3 regions of the Paenibacillus sp. PSB04 genome follow, and region 2 is predicted to be linked to each of the others. Evidence: predicted binding sites of a transcription regulator. Region 2 holds the regulator's gene; each other region holds the start of a gene.
What was found. Region 2 encodes LexA, which represses DNA repair genes until DNA is damaged. Its sites were predicted from a motif close to CGAACATATGTTCG; they were not measured.
Positions count from the first base shown of each region.

Region 1 (6,804 bases), 410 kb from region 2:
GTTCTTCAGGCGACCAGATCCCCTGCATAAAATACAGAGGGTCGTCCCCCTTGTCTTTGTTGTACTTGACGAGAGCCTGATAGAATACGGGCTGGTGAATCGTATAGACCCGTATGACGTTAGCGCCCATGTCGTCAATTTCTTTAAACCAGCGCAGATAATCTTCCTCGGTCGCCGGCAGCTCCCCCGGAAAATGTCCCGGTACCGTGGCGCCAAGATTAACGCCTTTAACGAATATCTCTTTCCATGTCCCGTCCTTCTCGTACTTCAGGAAACGGTCCCCCTGGGTTTTAAACGTAAATCTCGTACCGTCCGGATCTTTGTAGGCCGCAGCCGTCGGGTTCTTCAACATCAGTCCCGCCGCCCCGCCTCCGGCTATGAGAACCGCAGCCGCCGTGATCCAAATAAATAGTGTTTTACGTCTGATCATCGCCTCTTCGTTCCCACCTCGTTTTCGATTTTTGCCTCATCGGTCCGGGGCTTGGCCTTCGCCTAAATCTAATTTTTAACTATTCGGCCCCGATCTGTAAACTAGGCTAGTAGTTGGAAATTTCCCACCCCGTCGACCTAGCCCGCCACTCCCTCGTGCGGACCATAGAGCCCTGCCATCCCCTGTCAACCGGCCCCGTTACGAATAACAAAGAAACGTAAACCAAGCCTTGAGGCGACAGGTTAACTGGACATTTATACGCCTCAAGATTGCTAAAGTTGTGGTCTATTTAACAGCTTTATCCATAAAGATTACAAAATTGATACCATAGTCCGATAAAGCGACAGCGAAAAACCGCGTCACATCAACGTTTGCCAATTTATGTCACATTACAAAAATGAGAACGTGGTCCCGGGTAGGACCTCCTGTCTTTTTTTCACCAAATCATTCCATTTACTGGATTTCAATTACCAGACTTTTCGGTCATTTTTGTGGTCCTTCCTCCCCGTTCCCCCGCTCCTTTTTGACTAGGATCATCGGGCAGGTTTTTCAAAAATCAATCGATATGGGGGCTTTTTTTAAAATCGCAATTTGTTGAAATTTACCATTGGCGGCCTTTTTCCCGCCGAATTGCAAAACGTATGATCCCCCGGATTTCCAAAATAGGAAACAGGCCCCATTCCGTTCCTGGGCGTTCCACTCCCATACCTACCCTGAATCCCGGCGGCTGAACCTGGTAATTTCTGCTGTACGCTTCCTATCCATCGTTATGGCCACAGCGGCCTGGATGTCCGCCGATCCTGATCTCGCCCAGATACGACACGGCCAAAAGCCCGTTGTCTCCCAGACAAGACAACGGGCTCCATTCGGTTATTTCTGCTTATGATCCTGCAGACGGGCGTACAATGCCGTAATCAGCCGGTCCGAGTACCGTCCGATTCTTACGCTGACCTCCGTGCGCATATAATCCCGCGTGATCGTGAAGGTATCCTCATACCCATGAAACGAATACCGGTACCAGATCATCTGGGTGTCCTTTCCCTCCTGGGTCAGATCGATGCGCTCATCGAGCATGGTTTGCTCCACCTTGGACAAATCCTTCTGGATGTCCTGCAGCAGGACCTGGGCCACCTTCGAATAAAGGTGCTTCAAGGCCTCGCTTGACGCCTCGATCGCCTGGATCCGCTTCTTCACAATCGATATCATGACCGGGAGCAGGATTCTGTCCCGCATCAGCTCCAGGTCCTCCCTGCGGGGCGGCCGGTGTTCCTCCGGCTGCTGCGAGCGCCGCTTCAGCAGTTCCTCCCGGTGCTGTGGCAGCATCATGCGGCTGGATTCCCAAATCCCGTTATTCTCAAGCTTCTTGCTCATTTATAATGCCCCCGATTTTCATGGACCGCTCCGCCGCCTGACCGGCGCCCGTAAGGGAAGAGGCTCTTACGATCGCCATGCTGCCGTACCGCTGCTTGATATGGTCCGTCGCCTTTTCCAGAGCCCGCAGCCGCTCCTGGTCTTCAAACAGCGTCAGCTGGTAATTCCGGTCGTCGCTGAGCTCGCTCAGCATGACCCCGGCGCGCCTAACGGGCATGCGGTCCCAATGCTTATAAAAAATCGTTTTTACGGCTTCATACACCTTGTTCGTATTGTTCGTGGGATCCGGCATCTTCATTTGCCGGGAAAAGCCTGTCGGCGCGTCATAAGGGCTGCACATGCAGCTGACCGTGACGACCGAGCCCATATATCCCTTCCGTCGGCAGTCGCGGCATACTTCTTCCGTCAGCTCCAGCAGGATCGTGTCGACCTCCTTGGGGATGGCGTAGTCCCGGGGCAGCGTCATCATATGCCCGACCGATTTGGGAGGCTTGTCGAACGTTTCCGGGGTCACCTTGCTGTCGTCCATGCCGTTGGCGGTGCGCCACATCACTTCGGCCTGGATATCCGACTGCTTGCCGAACCGCGCCCGGAATTTATCCTTCAGCTGGGGGAGAGGCGTTCTCGCCACATCCCCGATCGTCGTCATGCCGAGCTTGGCAAAATGGGCCGTCATGCGCGAGCCCACTCCAAACATTTTATGGACCGGCTGCGGCCACAGATTCTTCTCGATGTCGGCTTTGGGCAGTATAAAAATGCCCTCCTTGTTCTTCTTCGCCCAAATGTCGGTGGCGATTTTAGCCAAAATTTTGTTCGAGCTGATGCCGACCCGCACCCAGACTCCCGTCTCCTCCATCACCTTCTGCTGGATCGACTTCGCAATGCTCACGGGGTCGCCGAAGAGAGCCAGGCTGCCGGTCACGTCCAGAAACTGCTCGTCGATGCTGAATATTTCGACCAGATCGGTATATTCCTCGTAAATCCGGGTAATCTGAAGCGAGACATCGATATAATGCTGCATTCTTGGACGCATAATGACGAGATCCGGGCACTTCTTGAGCGCCTCCCCCAGCCGTTCGGCGGTGGATACCCCGTAGCTCTTGGCGATCGGGCAGGCGGCCAGAATGATGCCCGATCTGCGCATCGGGTCTCCGGCAACGGCGAGCGGCCTGTCTTTATACTCCGGATGATCCGCTTTCTCTACGCTTGCATAAAAGCTCTGACAATCGGCCAAAAATATAATTCTCTCCTTTGATCTGCTCAAGCGCATACACCCTCCACATCCACTTTGGCATTTCGTTAAACCGGTTTGGGCCGGGCAGCTCCGAGAAGCTCTAGCTCCCTAAAGACCGCTCGTCGAAAAAAACGATCCGGGCCGCTTCCCTCTCCACGAAGCATGCTCACTCGGTAAGCGAACGTATAATCGTATTATATACCAAACACATGTTCTCTATGCAAATGTATTTTTTGACAGCCTTCCCTTGCTGCTGGCAGACAGGCTGGCGTAAACCGGCATCCCGCGGTACACTGTTTACAACGATCATTCCACAAAAGGGGGAGTGCCTGATGTGCGGCCGTTATACACTGACCGTGTCGATGGAAGAATTGATGCTGCGCTATGAGCTTGAGCTTGCGCTGAACTTTCATCCCCGTTATAATATCGCTCCGGCGCAGAACGTACTGGCGGTCATTCATGATGGAAGCAGCTTTCGCGCCGGTCAGCTTAAATGGGGGCTGGTCCCGTCCTGGGCCAAGGACAGCAGCATGGGGAGCAGGATGATCAACGCCAGAAGCGAAACGCTGGCGGACAAGCCGGCCTATAAGCTGCCTTTTGCGAGGAAGCGGTGCCTGATCCCAGCCGACGGATTTTATGAATGGATGAAAACCGACAGCGGCAAAGTCCCTTACCGGATTACCCTCCGGGGTGGGGGAATCTTCAGCATGGCCGGCCTTTACGACACCTGGCTGCAGGAGGACGGCAGCAAGCTGAGCACCTGCACAGTCATCACTTCCGGGCCCAATGCGCTGATGGCGCCGATCCATGACCGGATGCCCGTCATTTTGCGCCCGGAGGACGAAATGGCCTGGCTGGACCGCGGGCAAACAGACGTGAACGCCCTGCAGAAGCTGCTCGTGCCCTATCCTGCCGAGGAAATGGAAGCTTATCCGGTCGCAAGGACGGTCAATTCGGTTAAAAACGATACGCCCGATTGCATCGAACGGGTGCCGGAAGGCGCGTAACCGTATATATGCAAAAAAAAGCGCCGCCTTGCGCGAACCTTTACGGTCCGGCTGGGCGGCGCTTTCTCGATTCTGCCTCCTGTTTCGTCAGAAGGCAGTCCGGTGCTCTATCATCTGCTAAGCCAATTTATTCAACAATCAGGGTCCCCTTCATATCGCTGTGGCCGGCACCGCACATGACGGAGCAGTGGAACTCATGTTCACCTGCTTGATCGGCGGTAAATTCTGCCGAGCTTGGCTTCTGCAGGTCCACGTTGAAATCGGGAATGGCCAGACCGTGGTTTCCATCTTTGTTCTCCAGCGTAATTTTGACTTTTTCGCCCTTTTTGACCTTGATCTCGGATGGCTCAAACTTAAAGTTTGACGCCGTCACCTTAATTTCTTTCACGCCGTCCGAGCCGCCGGAAGACGAAGACTCGTCCGACGAGCCGCTCCCGCTTCCGCCGCTGCTTCCGCAGGCGCTAAGCACAAAAACCAGCAGCAGTGTAAGTCCCATCAGCATCCATTTTTTCATGTTAAATCCCTCCATTTGAAATAAATAAGTATGTTGTTCTGTTATCCTTCCTGGCGGCGCCCCGCATCTTGCTTCTCCTCATCCTCTTCCGTCAGTTGCCGCGCAGAGCTGCGGAATTCGTGAAGTGTCGTTCCCACCGCCTTGCCGAGCTGCGGCAGCTTGGACGGCCCGAACAGCAGCAGGACGAGCAGCAGCAACAGCAGCAGCCCCGGTATTCCGATCGTCGAAAGCATGGCCGATCCCTCCTTTTCCATTTTGAAGTTGCATGACCGTCACACAGTAGCCCGAAACCCGACAGCACTGCCAGTTCAGACAAGCATGCCTCCCTGTTTCAAATACTTCTGAATCCCTTCCGCCGCCCGGTAGGCAAGCGCGCCGACGGTATCGGTCGGATTGTAGCCGCTGTTATGCGGAAATGCCGAAGCACCTACCACAAACACGTTTTCCGCTTCCCACATCTGCAGGTAACTGTTCACCGCCGACGTTTCCGGGTCCGCGCCCATAATGACCCCGCCGGTATTGTGGGTGGATTGGTAAGGAACGATATTGTAAGGATCCAGCTTGTCCTTGACCTCCACATGGGAAGGACCCATCTCCTTCATGACCTCACCGGCCTTGTCTGCCAGAAACTTCGTCAGCTCACGGTCCTGATCTTCGAAATCAAACGTAATCCGCAGCAGCGGTTTGCCGTAAATGTCCTTATAGGTCGGATCGAGATCCAAATAGTGGTGCTTCCAGGGCAAGCTTGCCCCCTGCGTCGCTACGGTCAGCACGCGGTTAGCATATTTCAGTGTGGTCTTCTTCCACTCCTTGCCCCAGGTCGGCGTGCCCTTCGGCGCCGGATTGTTTTCGATCGGGCGCAGGCCGTTCTGGCTGATCCGGATGCCCGCCCCGTGCAAAAACTTCAAATCGGAATGGTCAAAGTTGTCCCCGTTGAAGTCGTCGAACTCCATCCCGAGCGCCCCGGCGCCCATGAACGTGCTGAATTCCTCATCATCGTAAAAGCCGACCGCGTGCCCGGAGTTGACCTGATACGCATAATTCCGGCCGATCGTTCCCCGGCCGGTTTTCCGGTCATAGGGCGTTCCGAGCTTGGAGCTCAGCAGCAGGCGCACGTTATTCAGCACGAAGCTGCCGAGAATGACCACGTCCGCCGGCTGGGTCACCTCTTCCCCGGTTACCGTGTTGATGTACACGACCCCGGTCGCCTTTTTGCCGTCATGGAGAATTTCGGTCACGTTCGAGAACGTGCGCACCTCCAGCTTGCCGGTGGCCATCGCCGTCGGGATCACCGTCACGACCGGATCCGCCTTGGCGCCGTACTCACAGCCAAACCGCTCGCAAAATCCGCAGTACTGGCAGGCCGCACGGGAGACGCCGTCCGGGTTTTTGTAGTTCTCGCTCAGGTTGGCCGAAGGGATCATGTACGGATGGTACCCGAGCTTTTTCGAAGCCTCCTCGAACCTTTGCAGGATCGGCGTTTTTTTCATCGGCGGCGTCGGAAACGGATGGGACCGTTTGCCAAGCATCGGGTTCGCTTCCGATTCCCCGGAAATGCCGGCCATCTGCTCGAACTTGTCGTAATACGGCTCGATTTCATCATACGTGATTCCCCAGTCCTGCAGCTGCATGCCGGCGGGAATTTTGCCTTTTCCGTACCGATCGACCGTCTGGCTGTAAATCTCAAAGTCATACGGCAGGAAGCGGTGCGTCTGCCCGTTCCAATGCGATCCGGCGCCGCCGAGCCCGTCCCCCAGCAGGAAGGAGCCATAGCTGCGCATCGGCAGCGCCCTCATCGATTCCGTATTGCGGAACGTGATCGTTTCCTTGGACAAGTCCTGCATCAGTTCAAAACGCCGCGCATACCGCAGCTCATCATGATCCATGAAATAATCTTCCGTACTCCGGCTTTTTCCGCGCTCCAGTCCGACGACCTGGACGCCCGCTTTGGTCAGCTCGGCCGCAATGATGCCGCCGACCCAGCCCATTCCAACAATAACCACTGGTACTTTAGGTAATTTGGCCACGTCTGATTCCCCTTATATCTATGAAATTTATTCGCTCATGTGAGCCTGCAGGCTTTTCGGCTGGATCTGGACCAGCCCTTCCTTCGTAATCTGCTGGGCGTAGCTCATCTGGTTGCCCGGAAAAGTCCGCATCTTCCATCCGTTCATATTCCGGTTGCCGCCATAGAGCGGATCGGCGTATACGCCCTCGATCGTCAAATTTTTCAGCATGTTGAAGAAGC
Region 1 is NZ_CP081301.1:3,821,403-3,828,206, reverse strand. It holds gene K2F33_RS17645 (hypothetical protein) at 1-430, opposite strand, end outside; gene K2F33_RS17640 (YhjD family protein) at 1,301-1,801, opposite strand; gene K2F33_RS17635 (DNA polymerase IV) at 1,785-3,065, opposite strand; gene K2F33_RS17630 (SOS response-associated peptidase) at 3,368-4,042, shown strand; gene K2F33_RS17625 (cupredoxin domain-containing protein) at 4,170-4,556, opposite strand; gene tatA (twin-arginine translocase TatA/TatE family subunit) at 4,598-4,789, opposite strand; gene K2F33_RS17615 (GMC family oxidoreductase) at 4,865-6,544, opposite strand; gene K2F33_RS17610 (gluconate 2-dehydrogenase subunit 3 family protein) at 6,611-6,804, opposite strand, start outside.
Region 1: the regulator LexA is predicted to act here: its motif matches at 3,214-3,227, upstream of K2F33_RS17635 (DNA polymerase IV).

Region 2 (6,804 bases):
ACGGGTAATGACCAGCATTTCATTACAGCCTTCCAGCTCTTCTCCACCAAAATCCTGAGGGCCAAGGTCGACCTGCTGGATCATGGTACCCATGGCACCGTCCAATATCAATATTCGTTCTTTCATTAATTCCTTCAAGTCAGGTCTGTTCACTGTATGTCCCCCCTGCCAAACGTTAAATCTTAGTTTATCAGAATAGCCCTTATTAGAAAAGTGCAAGAAATGCCTTAAGGCAGGGTTTTGCTCCTGATTTTCGTGTAATATATAATCGACAACAAAAGTATCGTTCGTTATAATATGAATTAATCCAAGTGGAAAAGAGGGTTTAGAGATGGCTGAAATCGTGATTCGCAATACGAACGAACGGATTACCGGCGACGATAATGTTCGTGAGTTCCTCAACAATCAAAACGTTCTTTATGAAAAATGGGATGCTTCCAAGCTGCCTCTGGAGCTTCAAACCAATTTTCAACTGAACGACGAGCAGAAAAAGCAAATCCTGGACACCTACGATGAGGAGATCCGTGATCTGGCCGCCCGCCGCGGCTACAAGATCTGGGACGTCATCACGCTGTCCGACGCTACGCCGAACCTGGAAGACCTGCTGAATAAGTTCGAAGAGGTTCATACCCACACGGAAGACGAAATCCGGGCGATCGTGGGCGGCAAAGGAATATTCGTAATCAAGGGCGCAGGCGACATCGGCTACTTCAATGTCGAGCTCGAAGCCGGTGATGTCATCTCCGTTCCGGAAAATACAAACCACTTCTTTACGCTGATGGACAACCGTAAAATTATCGCCGTCCGCCTCTTTATCGAGGAAAACGGCTGGGTCGCCCATCCGGTTCAGGACCCAAGCTTTCAGTCCTAATCCATAAATATAGCGATATACGCAGCAACCCCCGCCTTCGCCAGGAAGAACGGGGTTGCTTGTCGTTATCAAACGAATCATGATGCTGATTATTCCGTCACGGTCAGCTTTTTCGTCGGCATCGTATGCTGTGGTCCTACCGTAACATGGGACGTGATGCTGTAGGTGCCCGCCTGATCGAAGGTTTTATCGAGCGTATACTTCCCTCCGCCTGCATTCTGGGCGGCCACCTTTTCATGGCTGCTGCTGTCGCCTTCCTTCGAGATTTCAATCATAACCTCATCGGCCTTATCGACTGGTTTATCCTTTTGCGTTACGTTCACCTCGATGGTAACTTGGTTACCTACCTTGGCCTGCTCGGGCGTCCAGCTAAGATCCACCTGCACCGGATCCATCATGCTCTCGCTCATGTCCATGCCCGCATGACCACCGCCGCCGCTGCCGCAGCCTGCTATGCTCCATACCGCCAGCAGCAGCAGAGCAACAAAACCGTACTTTCTCAAGCGAAGTCACTCCCTATACGTCTATCTATGTAAGCTGTTTGTCCATATTCTTCATCATTATACATAATTATCGCCTCACCCAAACCATCCATCTGTTAACAAAATGGAACAAATTGACCGGAAAGGGTCAAGCTTGCTCAGCAAGCGGGGCATTCATATACACAAGGTATAATAAAAGCCTGCCGGACGAAGGATTCCCCTCTGGGCAGGCTAGCATATAAGACCGACTCAAGAACGTTCGGCGATGATGCGATGCAGTTCAGACAGATGCTTGATTTCGTAATCAGGCTCAATGGACGGATCTTTTACTTTTCCGTTGCGGTTGATCCATACTGTGGTCAGTCCGGCACTATTTCCGCCTTTGATGTCGGTTGTCTGCTTGTCGCCGACCATGAGCGTCTGTTCCGGTGTTAATCCAAGTAATGAAAGCGCATGTTCGAAGATGGTCGGATCCGGTTTGCCTTTGCCGTATGTACCGGAAATGACGATCTCGTCAAAATATGGAGCAAGCTCAGGAACGCCGGCGATCTTCTCCTGCTGGAGCGCGGGACAGCCGTTCGTCAGAAGAAGCAGCTTCTTGTTTCCTTTCAATTCGTCCAGCACTTGGAAGGTCTCTTCATATACATGGGGGCGGGAGCGGCGCTCGGCGGCAAATTGCTCGGCCAATTCTCCGGCCAGCTGTTCATCGTCAACCCCAAGCTTCAGCAGACCACGCCGCCATGATTCCTTGCGGTAGCCTGGAGCGAGCTCCTCAAGTCTGCGAAATTCAGGTTGTTCGCCTGCGCTGAAGTTGGCCCACAGTCCTTCAAACGGGTTAATTCCAATCATTTGGGTAAAGGCAAACGTGTCATAGGATTGATATAACGCCCTTGCCTCATTGCGGACCGCTTCCTCCAGCTCCTTGGCGTCAATGCCCTTCGCCATGGCGGCCGTCTCGCATACCGCTTCAAAGGATTCCTTCACGCTGCGCTCATCCCACAACAGCGTATCGTCCAAATCGAAAAAAACAGCTTGTACCGGCATCCTCTTCCATCCTCTCCATCTGCTATCTCTTATATTTGTTTATTTTTCCAAAGGGATATTATGGGTCTGCGCAAAACGCTCCAGACGTTCCCCTATGGCATCGGTATCGTAGCGGTTGATCAGGCGCGTGAACACCCAGTTGCCGCCTTTGCCCTTCGGCTCAATCACGACAGAGCCTTTGGCCAGCTTGATCTTGGCGATATTGTCTGCGGTCAGTCGCCGATCCCGGTTGAACTTGATCGTCGATACGGCGTTTTTCTCCACGCGCAGGAAAGGCCTGCGCAAAAAGATCATCAAGCCCAGGAACACGTACATGGCCATAATGATCCAGGTCATGCCGCTGTTTCCCGCCGTACCCTCCTGTCCGAGCATTCCGAGCAGGAAGTAAACCGCGGCCAGAGCGACCATCGTAATCGGAAGCACATAGTTTCTTCCTTTATAAATGTCAGCCGATGGACCTCCCGTGCTATAGATGGATGGCTTTCCCTCTTTCTTTCTCTGCTTGTTCAGCTGCGCTGAGTTTTTTCTTACCTGTCTTTCCCATGAACGGGCCATTCACGAACCTCCTCAAAATGCTTTCGGCTATATAGTTATTTACTTCCTCATATATAACGGCCCAATACTGCTTACAGCAATTATTCCTGTAGTTTCACATTCTATATAATAGAAAGCAAATGAAGGAAAACTTGGTGCGCTTACATAGAAGCATTCTGTTCTCGGTAGTGAGCCATACAAAACCTTGAGTCAGTCTATACCATAATCGAATGTATGAGTCTAAACCAGCAGCGGGTGTTATTTCTTCTCTTCATCCACCCATTCAATCGAGTCCAGCTGCTGTCTGAAATTTCTGCGGACATTCTGAAGGTATCTCTCACGAAGCTTGGCCCGTTCTTCGATTTCCTCTTCGGTTAAACCGGATTCCTTTTGCTTGCGCGCAAGCTCATTAATTCTCTCTACAACGCTGTCGATATCCATACAATTACTCCTCCAATATTCAAGTCATACCTAACTTTGCCATGATAAAAAGAGCTTGTCAAGGTTCACACCTTTCCAAGCTCTTGATCATTTATCTTCTATTAATATTGTGGGAGTGCCAATACTTCTCCGGCTTGAATTTCGCTGCTGGTTAAATCGTTATACTTCTTCACCGCCATAATGTATGCGCGGATATCCATGTCTTCCGGCTTATGGGCAGAAGCGATTCCCCACAGCGTATCGCCTTGCTGAACGATGACATTTTTCTCTAACCGAACATCATCCGAGGTTCCCGCGAATACGCGAACGACACCTGTGCATCCCACCAAAATAATCAGGGCCGCCAGGATCAGTTTGATCAAGGCAGGGCCAGGCACGAAGGACTGGAGTTTCTTCAACCAAGGAGATGCTATAGCTTCATTGATGGATGGGTTAACGGATGGGTTATTATAAATACTTTGGTATGTAGTGTGTTTCAGCATAAATATTACGCCTCCAAACGTTTGTTCTTGTTTCATGAGAACAATATAACACGAACATTTGTTTTGTTCAATACTTTTTTCGAACAATTGTTCCTATGTTTTTAGAGGCGGGCTTCCTTCATTCAGAAGCCGCGAAAATCCCGCTCCATCAAAGCAAAATCATTTAGAACTTATGTTTGTACGAACGGCAGTTCTATGTTATAATTTTACCAAACGTTACTAAATGGGGTTGATGGGGAATGTCAAAGATATCTAGCCGGCAGCAAGCGATATTGGAATTTATCAGAAATGAAGTCCGCGCCAAGGGTTATCCTCCGTCCGTCCGAGAGATCGGTGAGGCGGTAGGGTTGGCTTCCAGCTCGACCGTACACGGCCATTTGGACCGACTGGAGAAGAAAGGCTTGATCCGCAGAGACCCTACGAAGCCTCGTGCCATCGAACTGTTGGGACAAGAAGAATCCGAGAGCAGCAATCTGTTCACGCATACGATCGCCAGAGTTCCCGTAGTAGGCAAGGTCACAGCTGGGGTGCCGATCACGGCAACGGAGAACATTGAAGATTACTTCCCTCTGCCACAGCACTATGTTGGAGATGAGAAAGTATTTATGCTTTCCGTCGTTGGGGACAGTATGATCGAGGCGGGCATTCATAACGGTGACTACGTCATCGTGAGACAGCAGCAGACAGCCGATAACGGGGACATCGTCGTTGCCATGACGGATGAGGATGAAGCAACCGTGAAGACGTTTTACAAGGAGAAGGACCATATCCGGCTTCAACCGGAGAACCCGGCTTACGAACCTTTGCGTCTGAACCATGTCACCATTCTGGGTAAAGTCGTCGGGCTGTTCCGCGATATTCACTAGCAGATGATGCTGGACAAGCAGCAATAGAGCCCTTGCTCTTCCTTACTCAGGAAGGTCAAGGGCTCTTTTCGGCGTTGGGATCAAGGCAGGATGATTCAGGTGGGACACACCTCACGGGAATCCGCCGTTTGCTCCAGACGGTACTCCGTCGGGGTTTTTCCCGTTTTTTTGCGGAACACCTGGGTAAAATGCTTGACGTCCACATATCCGACTTTGTCCGAAATGTCGGCCAGCTTCAAATGCGTTTGCAGCAGCAGCTTGCAGGCTTGTTCGATCCGCAGATTGGTGACGTATTCCTTGAAGCCGCTTCCTGTCTTCTGCTTAAACAGCTGGCTGAAATAGACCGGATTCAGGAACACGACCGAAGCTACCTTTTCCAGGGACAGATCCGTATGATAGTGTGCTTTGATGTACTGCACCGCAACCTCGATCGCTCGGTTACCGCCCGGGTTGTTGTATTCGTACTCCAGCGATGCCGATTCCTGGCGCATCCGCCGCACTTCCTCCGGCACCCGGTGAATGTCTGTGATAAGTCCCGTCGACTGAATCTGGAAAGGCACCTTGACGCATCGTTTCAAGTTAGCGCGCAGCTCATCCGTCAGACGTTTCATGCCTCCCTCTTCCCCCAGTGAGACGAGGCCGATCAGGCTCGTTTCGTCCATGCTTGTCACAAATCCGCAGCCGTGCGCTTCAATCAGCTCACCAAGCACATTTTCAATAATAAAATGCTCCAGATGCACCGGCGCGTCGCTCTCCATCTTAACCATTACCAGTTGGAATGCGGGGTAGCTCTCAATTATAGACGCGACGTCAAGGCGCCCAGTATCGAGTCCGCTCGCCCAGCGCTGAAACACAGCCTCACGCAAATACTTCAGGTTAGACTTCAGCAGCTCCGCCTCGCGCACGATTTCATTCTCCCGATCCATCTCCTGAGCAAGTCCGGAAATCATGGAGAGCAGCAGCTCTTTCCCGATCGGCTTGAGCATATAGTCCTTAGCCCCAAGCTTGACGGCTTCCTGGGCGTAGGAAAACTCGGAATAAGCCGAAATGATGACCCATTTGATATGCGGATAACTGCCTTGGCACAGCTGCATCAATTCAAGGCCCGTCATTCCCGGCATGAGGATATCGGTCAGCACCAGATCAATCCGGTGTTTGCGCAGCTGCTGAACCGCTTCCTCCGGATTCGCCGCCAGGTGAACATAATGCTGCGGATAGGCCCGGTGGATGGTGCGCTTAATTCCGTCACGGATCACATGCTCATCGTCCACGACTAAAATGTTCATCTTCCATTCCTCCTTGGTGCCGGATTGGTAAACGGATGGTTACCGTCGTTCCTTCCCCTTCTTGACTGTCCAAGTATAAACCGTACGGACTGCCGAACATCATTCGGATCCGCTCATGCACATTGCTCAAACCGATGCCACGGCGAAGCACGGGGCCGTCTCTGTCCTCCGCTTTGGGCGACGTGCGGTTGCCGCCCTCCAGCAAGCTTCTGACCTGCATCAGCGTGTCTTCGTTCATTCCCTTCCCGTTATCCCGAACGACGACATGGAGATCGTCCATGACCTGCTCCGCCGTAACGAGCAGCATGCCCTGCCGATCCAGCGGCTCCAGTCCATATTTTACAGCGTTTTCAATAATCGGCTGAATCGTCATTTTCGGCAGCGTGACGTCCATCCACTGTGGATCCACATCGATCTTCGGTGCAAGCCTATCCTTCAGCCGGTTCTCGATAATCGTCAAATAATGCCGGATCTGTTCCAATTCCTGACGCAGCGTCGTCCGGGAAGCCTCTTCCCAGTTGCTGCTGTAACGGAACATTTGCGACAGTGACAGAATGACCCTGCTGAGGCGTTCATTCCCTTTTTCATCCAGCATCCAGTAAATCATGTCCAGCGTGTTGTACAAAAAATGCGGATTCACCTGGGACTGCAGCGCCTGCAGCTGCGCGTTTTTCTCGCTGACGGTCGTGACCTTGATCGTCTCAATCAGCTCATCCATCCGGTGCACCATCCGGTTGAAGGAAGACACCAGGCTGTTGATTTCGTCAAACGAGTCGACATTAACCGAACCGCTGAAAT
Region 2 is NZ_CP081301.1:4,228,135-4,234,938, reverse strand. It holds gene metH (methionine synthase) at 1-126, opposite strand, end outside; gene K2F33_RS19665 (1,2-dihydroxy-3-keto-5-methylthiopentene dioxygenase) at 332-871, shown strand; gene K2F33_RS19660 (FixH family protein) at 961-1,374, opposite strand; gene K2F33_RS19655 (HAD family hydrolase) at 1,603-2,397, opposite strand; gene K2F33_RS19650 (hypothetical protein) at 2,437-2,952, opposite strand; gene K2F33_RS19645 (DUF896 domain-containing protein) at 3,190-3,372, opposite strand; gene K2F33_RS19640 (LysM peptidoglycan-binding domain-containing protein) at 3,474-3,854, opposite strand; gene lexA (transcriptional repressor LexA) at 4,094-4,720, shown strand; gene K2F33_RS19630 (response regulator transcription factor) at 4,816-6,006, opposite strand; gene K2F33_RS19625 (sensor histidine kinase) at 5,981-6,804, opposite strand, start outside.

Region 3 (6,804 bases), 2.7 Mb from region 2:
AGTGATTATCGTGGATGCAGGACATGGCGGTGTTGACGGAGGGACTTCATTTCAGAACATTCTGGAAAAGGACATTAACCTCGCCATCGCCCAGAAGCTGTTTATGCTGCTGCGCAGCCAGGGGTACGACGCGGTCTTGAACCGGACGGCTGACTACGCCCTCAGCGACGACAATCACTGGCTCCGCAGCTCTTCCCGCCATAAACGCGATCTCGCGCAGCGGAAGGAGTTAAGCCATCAGCTGCCGACCCTGATTGTCGTGAGTCTTCACGTCAATTGGGGCCGCAATCCTTCAAAGAACGGGGCGCTTGTGCTTCACCAGAACGAAGGGCGCAGCGTCCTGCTTGCGGACAGCATTCAGCAGCAGCTTAACCCGCTGTACCAGACGAAGGGAAGCATCCGGCTGGGAAGCCCGTTTTACCTGCTGAACCAGGTCAAAGATCCTGCGGTTATCGTAGAGACCGGATTTCTCAGCAATGCCGCAGACCGGGCGATGCTGTGCAATCGGCGCGGGCAGCTCAAGATCGCGCAGGCCATCGCGAACGGAATCAGCTATTATTTGACGGCAATATAGGCGCCGGCTTCCAATCCCAGATATCCCGGACGAGATCGCTGATTCCTACAAAAGATACGGAATTCTGCATACCGGTGATGCTTTGGCGAATGGCCTCCGCCGTCTTTTTCCCCTGCACGCCGACATGCCCGATCGTTACACAGTTCTGATGTTCGCTCGCCCAGGTTTCAACGGCTTTCATTTGTTTGCTGACATGGCTGACGGTGTGCCGGTCGTCCAGAAATATGTTATTGGCCACCGGAGGCATTCCCATCTGAACGGCCAGCTTGCCGACAACGGAATGGTAGTTGGTCTTGCTGTCCACGAAGAACAACCCGCGTTCGCGGCAGACCTCCAGCACGATGGACATGATCCGTTCGTCTCCGGTAATCTTCGATCCCATATGATTGTTCATGCCGACCGCATACGGCACGTTGTCGATGGCCTCCTCCACCCGTTTGCGAATCTCCTCATTGCTCATATTGGAGGTAATGGCACCGGGACCTAGCCACTTGGGATTGCCCTGCTTGGGCTCCATCGGCATATGGACAATGACGTCATGCCCCTGTTTATGGGCCAGCTCCGCGTCGGTTTTACTGGTAGGAAGAAACGGCATGATGGCCACGGTCAGCTTAATCGGCAGGGACAGCATTTCTTCGGTTCCCCCTTGCCCGTTCCCGAAGTCGTCGATGATGATCGCAACCTTTTTATCCGGCTTCATGTCACTTTGCCGCTGGTCTGCCCCGGGCTCCTCCGCTTGCTCGTTGAAGACCCGCTCCGCCGCCAGTGATCGTTCCCCATCCGCGAGGGCGGTTTGATCAGAAAGCGCAACCGTAAGCGCCAGTCCCGCTGCCGCAATATTCCGCCAGCCGCGATGCAGCTTATTGAAAGATGATGTACTCAAGCAACTTCCTCCTTTACTCGGTATCTCCACGATGTGGTTTCATTGTTTGAGGAAGTTGGAGGAATTATGTATAGCAAAAATCCCCGCTACTCCCCTCTCAGGAAAGATACGGGAAATAACAAATAACACAAAAAGGCGTCCCCGTTGTTCAAAACGGGAACGCCTTATGTATGTATGCGGTCGAGAGGACTCGAACCTCCACGGGGGGTTAGCCCACACGGACCTGAACCGTGCGCGTCTGCCAATTCCGCCACGACCGCAAATCGGTCGGTCACTCTTTGAAAGAATCAATCTTTCGCGGCGACAAGATAGATCATACCATGCTGGACAGGTATAGTCAACACTTTTTCAAAAAAAGTTTAATTTCCTCTTCATTCTAAACAATTTCCAGTTCCTATCTATTGAATAATCCAAGCATTTGCGGGTAAAATAAGAACATAAGTTCGTACAGGTGGTGATATGTATGGCAGCACCCGGCATGACGTCGGAAGAGACATCGCTGATTAAGAGTTATCTGCTCCTGATTTTTATTCATAAAGTTTTCGAACGGGACATTCGGATTATGGAGGAGAGCGGCGTATTCAAGACCCCCCAGTTGTATTCGGAACTGATTGTGAACGGCGACCGGCAGGCCGGCACGCTGCTCGCTGAAGTCAAGCGGGAAATGAGAAGACGCAAGATCCGGATCCTTCGAATCTTACAAGATGATACCGGGGTCAAGGCGGAATATTCCTGCAGAGGCTATACCGACGAAATGAATATCCTATGGCCGGCTTTTCGTAACGAGATGCTCGTTCGGATGAGAGTTTATCTCGGGCTGGATCCTTTCTCTCCCGAAGACCGTTCTCTCCTTCCCGTCTCTTCTTTTACTCCCCATATGGACCATCCCGCTGCTCCCTATTTTCAGGAGGGCTCCAAACCATAAGAGCCGCCTGGAGTCCCCCATATGAACCAAGGGGAACCGAACCAGACGGCTCTGCTATTATTCCAGAGGGCTTTGACGCGGAGCGCTCGCAGGCTGGAACAAGTAGTTCCGGTCCAGCTTGACCACTTTGCGGTTGCGGCGGCGGATCAGCACCTGGCTGCCGTCCCAAGCCACAACAATCCCGGTCACATCATTGCTTTCGATGCCGTCGCGAACCACCCGGACCTGCTCTCCGGATTGGCGGTACGCATCCAATTCCTCATCGCTGATCATCTCCAATCCTCCTTTGCTTTTGAAGCAATCTCTTCATGTAGTGAACATCGATAAGTATATGCTTTTCCCGCATATCTTACAATGGAATCGGTGTGTACCGACCTTTTTTATACACAAGACTGAGCGGGTTCAATGGCATTTTTCGTTAAAGTCATCCGGCATGATTAAGAAAAACGTCTATCGACGTACCTTCAAAGAAGACAGACCGCGTTTAGAGGTAATTTTTCTTGCAATATCAGGAAGCAATGCTCTGGCGTTTATACTTTTCTGATATTATAAGAAAGGACCAGCAGCCAATCGGCCGCTGATCCTGAATGTGTTGGTATAAAGGTGTGTATATTAATCAACTGAACCTCTCGGTGACGCTCAGCAATTAACGTTGTGCGTGTTCTTTACTGTCGTTCTTCTCGTACCAATAATCGAGCACCGTCGACGACATCACTCGTTTTTCCAGATATTCAACTTGATGAGGGGTAAACAATTCCTTCCAGGAGAAGTCTAGCTCATCACACATGCCCACGATGGTCAGCAGTTCTGACCAGGCCACGTAACGTTTATACCAAAAAAACTGAGGATGCTCTATAATATAGGGATAGAGGTCATCGAATTCGGTATGCTTGCAATCAAGCGCTCTTTCAAAGTGATCCTTTGCTTTGGCCAATTTATCAATGAAATACTGTTCGGTTACCGGTTCTTTCCCCATTGTGCTGCCTCCCCTCATGATCATCTAATACATATTATAAGCCAAAAGACGGCCGGTTGAAAGAAATTGTTTCGATTTATCCGCGGAAAATGCGGCGAAACGGGCTTTCATCCCGGGCTTAATCGGCAAAAGTGATGACGCCGCCTTCGAGCGACTGGATACGGACGAGCGGTTCAATACTTATGCCCTGCTCCCGGATGGTCCGGGCCCCTGCCTGAAAGCACTTCTCTATGACGACACCAAGGCCGACCAATTCCGCGCCGGAGCGTTCGATAATTTTGATAAGCCCCCGCGCAGCATCTCCGTTTGCAATGATGTCATCGATAAAGAGCACTTTATCCTGTTCGCTGATATAATGACGCGACAGCATAATATCCGTCACGATCCCTTTGGTAAACGAAGGAACCCGTTCGCAAAGAGCGTCCGGATCGGCCAGCAGCGTCTTCTTGCGGCGGGCGAACACCAGCGGCACGCCAAGCTCGTAAGCCGTCGCAAAGGCCACCGCAATCCCGGACGATTCCACGGTAACGACCCGGGTCACACCGGCTTCGGCAAACCGGGATGCAAACTCTTTTCCCATCTCCATCGTCAACTGCGGATCCACCTGGTGATTAAGCAGACCGTCCAAGTTCAGCACCTGATCCGAAACGATGACGCCTTCTTGTAAAATTCGTTCTTTTAACTTATCCATTTCAATAGCCCCCCACGCCGTTCCTTTGACGTAAAAGTAACATATCTTGGGCTCCCACTTCAAGGGGAAACTCCATACATAACTTCAAATGTCAGCGTTTCTTCCACCGAAGCAAGCCAATGGCCGCTCCGAGTGCAAGAAGAGCCGCAAGCAGCGCGATCCGGATCGTGGTGTGCGTCATCCTCCCGGCAATTTCGTTCCAATGGTATCCAACGGCATGTCCGATCAGCATAAAGATGGTGCACCACAAGGCGGCACCTGCTCCCGCATACACCACATAAGCCCTGACAGGAAGTTTCGTCGTCCCCGCGATATACGAAGATAAATGCCGGAGTCCCGGCACGAAGTAGCCGACGATAATGCTTAGTGATCCATAACGCCTGAACCACTTTTCCGCCCCAGCCAGCCGCTCCGGAGTCATTCTTACCCATTTTCCATACCGGTGAAGCAGAGGTTCCCCGACCAGGCGTCCAAGAGAATAGCTGATCATCATCCCGGTCATGCTTCCCAGAAAAGTGACGGCCAGCGCGCCGGCAAAGTTGAACTCACCCCTCGCAGCCATCCCCCCGAAAGCAACAATCAGCGTTTCGTCAGGCACCGGAATACCCAGAATGCCCAAGGCCAGCAAAAAGTACATGGCCGCATACCCGTAATGGGCAATGTAAAAGGTAATCCCTGCCATTACAAAGCCTCTCTTTCCTATCGGTGTGTCTATTCGTCCATTCGAACGCAGCCGCTCACGGAAAACGCCTGATGGACTGCCTTCATGAGACATGGACAGGTTCCAGTCATGTCCTACCTCTAATCATCATAACCTGTAGTACAGGCAGGACACAAACCGGACTGCCTGGAGCAGGGAGGATAACGATGAAGAACGGGATCAGGGTACTTCAAATTGCTTTTACATATATCGGAACCATTGTGGGTGCAGGCTTTGCGACCGGACAGGAGATCCTGCAGTTTTTTACCCAATACGGCAAATGGGCGACGTTGACGATTCTGCTGTCCACCGCCCTGTTTATTTGGCTTGGGACCAAGATTATGATCATTTCACGGCGGATATCGGCCAGATCCTATGAGGATTTCAACAAGCATTTGTTCGGGGACCGGGCCGGGGGAGTGATCAGCATCGTGATGATGTTCGTGCTCATCTGCGTAAACAGCGTCATGTTAGCGGGAGCCGGCTCCGTTTTCGTCGAGCATTTACACCTTCATTATCAGACAGGCCTGATCATCACTCTGGTCGGATCCTATGTCTTGCTCACCCGGGGAATGAACGCCATCGTGCAGATGAACAGCATTGTTGTCCCTTTGATGCTGACGTTGTCTTTGGCCATTATTTTCAATACGATCCGCATGCCGGGGGCAGACAGCTTCCTGCGGATTACGACCGACCATCATTTTACGGCGGTATGGACATCTCCGCTGCTGTATACAGCCTTCAATCTCGTCATGGCCCAAGCGGTGCTGGTCCCCCTTGGAAGCAAGACGGACAGCCATACGGTAGTTAAATGGGGAGGCATTCTGGGGGGCGTCGGCGTCGGGTTCATGCTGCTGGCCGCGCATGTTGCCATGTCCGCCCACATGCCGGGCATCCGGCAGTACGAAATCCCGATGGGCAGCATCGCCAGCAACTTGGGCACCACGATCCAGCTGATTTATGTGATGCTGATCTTTTTAGAGATTTTCAGCACCTTCGTCGCCGACATCTACGGAGTCACCCTTCAGCTGCAGCAGCATCTTCCTTTGCCGCCAAAGCTTCTGATTGTCTGCGTCATGTTCATCTGCTTTCTGCTGAGCCAGATCGGATTCAGCTCCCTGCTGTCCGTGCTGTACCCGATTATCGGCGCGCTGTGCCTGATATTGGTGCTGAAGCTGATGTTCATATCCAAATGACAGAGCCATGAAATAGAAAAAAAGGCGGGAGCTGAAAATCTCAGCACCTGCCTCTTTGTGTTGAACGGCCAGCACGCTACACCTTTTGATAAGATAAATAAATTTTCTTCAGTTCATTCACCGCATGCGTCAGGGAATATTGGCTCTTCGCCTTATCCCAGGCCGTCCGGGCGAGATCGTAGCGGTACATCGGGTCTGTGATAACCTTCTCAAGCGCTTCGCAGAGCGCGATCGGGTCCTCCGGCGGCACCAGCAGGCCGTTCACTCCGTCTTCGATCTGCTCCGGAATTCCGCCCACGTCGGTTCCTACCAGGGCCAGGCAGCTGAGCGCCGCTTCCGCAAAGACCGAACCAAAGGCTTCCGCTCTGGAAGGGAGCACGAAAATATCAAAAAACGGCATAAACTCTTCCGGATGCAGCGTGTATCCATAGAAAATAGTTTCGTTATAAATGCCAAGCTCTTTGGCAAGGCTCTCCAGCTCCGTGCGGAACGGTCCGTCTCCGATGATGTGCAGCACGTAGTCATGCCCCTTCTTCTTAAGCTCGGCGCAGGCCTTCAGCAAAATATCCAGCCCTTTGGCGGGTACCAGGCGGCAGACCGTAATCAACTGCGGCACCTCGTTCTCATGGGGAACCGGCTTGAACCGCTTTTCGTCAAAACCGTTCGGAATGACCCCAATCTTATCCGGATGGTCCACATAGTCCGACAAATAGCCGGCGAACGACCGGGAAACCGTCAGCATGCGCTGGCTCTTCTGCTCCAGCTCCCGATACAGCGATACGAGGAACCGATGCTCCGGCCCACCGTTCTTAATGCGTCCGTTCAATATTAATTCCCGTTCATAACTGGAGTGAATGGT
Region 3 is NZ_CP081301.1:6,900,894-6,907,697, forward strand. It holds gene K2F33_RS31605 (N-acetylmuramoyl-L-alanine amidase) at 1-574, shown strand, start outside; gene K2F33_RS31610 (divergent polysaccharide deacetylase family protein) at 549-1,457, opposite strand; tRNA gene K2F33_RS31615 (tRNA-Leu) at 1,633-1,717, opposite strand; gene K2F33_RS31620 (YhjD family protein) at 1,921-2,382, shown strand; gene K2F33_RS31625 (hypothetical protein) at 2,440-2,655, opposite strand; gene K2F33_RS31630 (hypothetical protein) at 3,029-3,358, opposite strand; gene K2F33_RS31635 (xanthine phosphoribosyltransferase) at 3,477-4,049, opposite strand; gene K2F33_RS31640 (DedA family protein) at 4,141-4,731, opposite strand; gene K2F33_RS31645 (YkvI family membrane protein) at 4,917-5,945, shown strand; gene K2F33_RS31650 (glycosyltransferase family 4 protein) at 6,022-6,804, opposite strand, start outside.
Region 3: the regulator LexA is predicted to act here: its motif matches at 1,890-1,903, upstream of K2F33_RS31620 (YhjD family protein).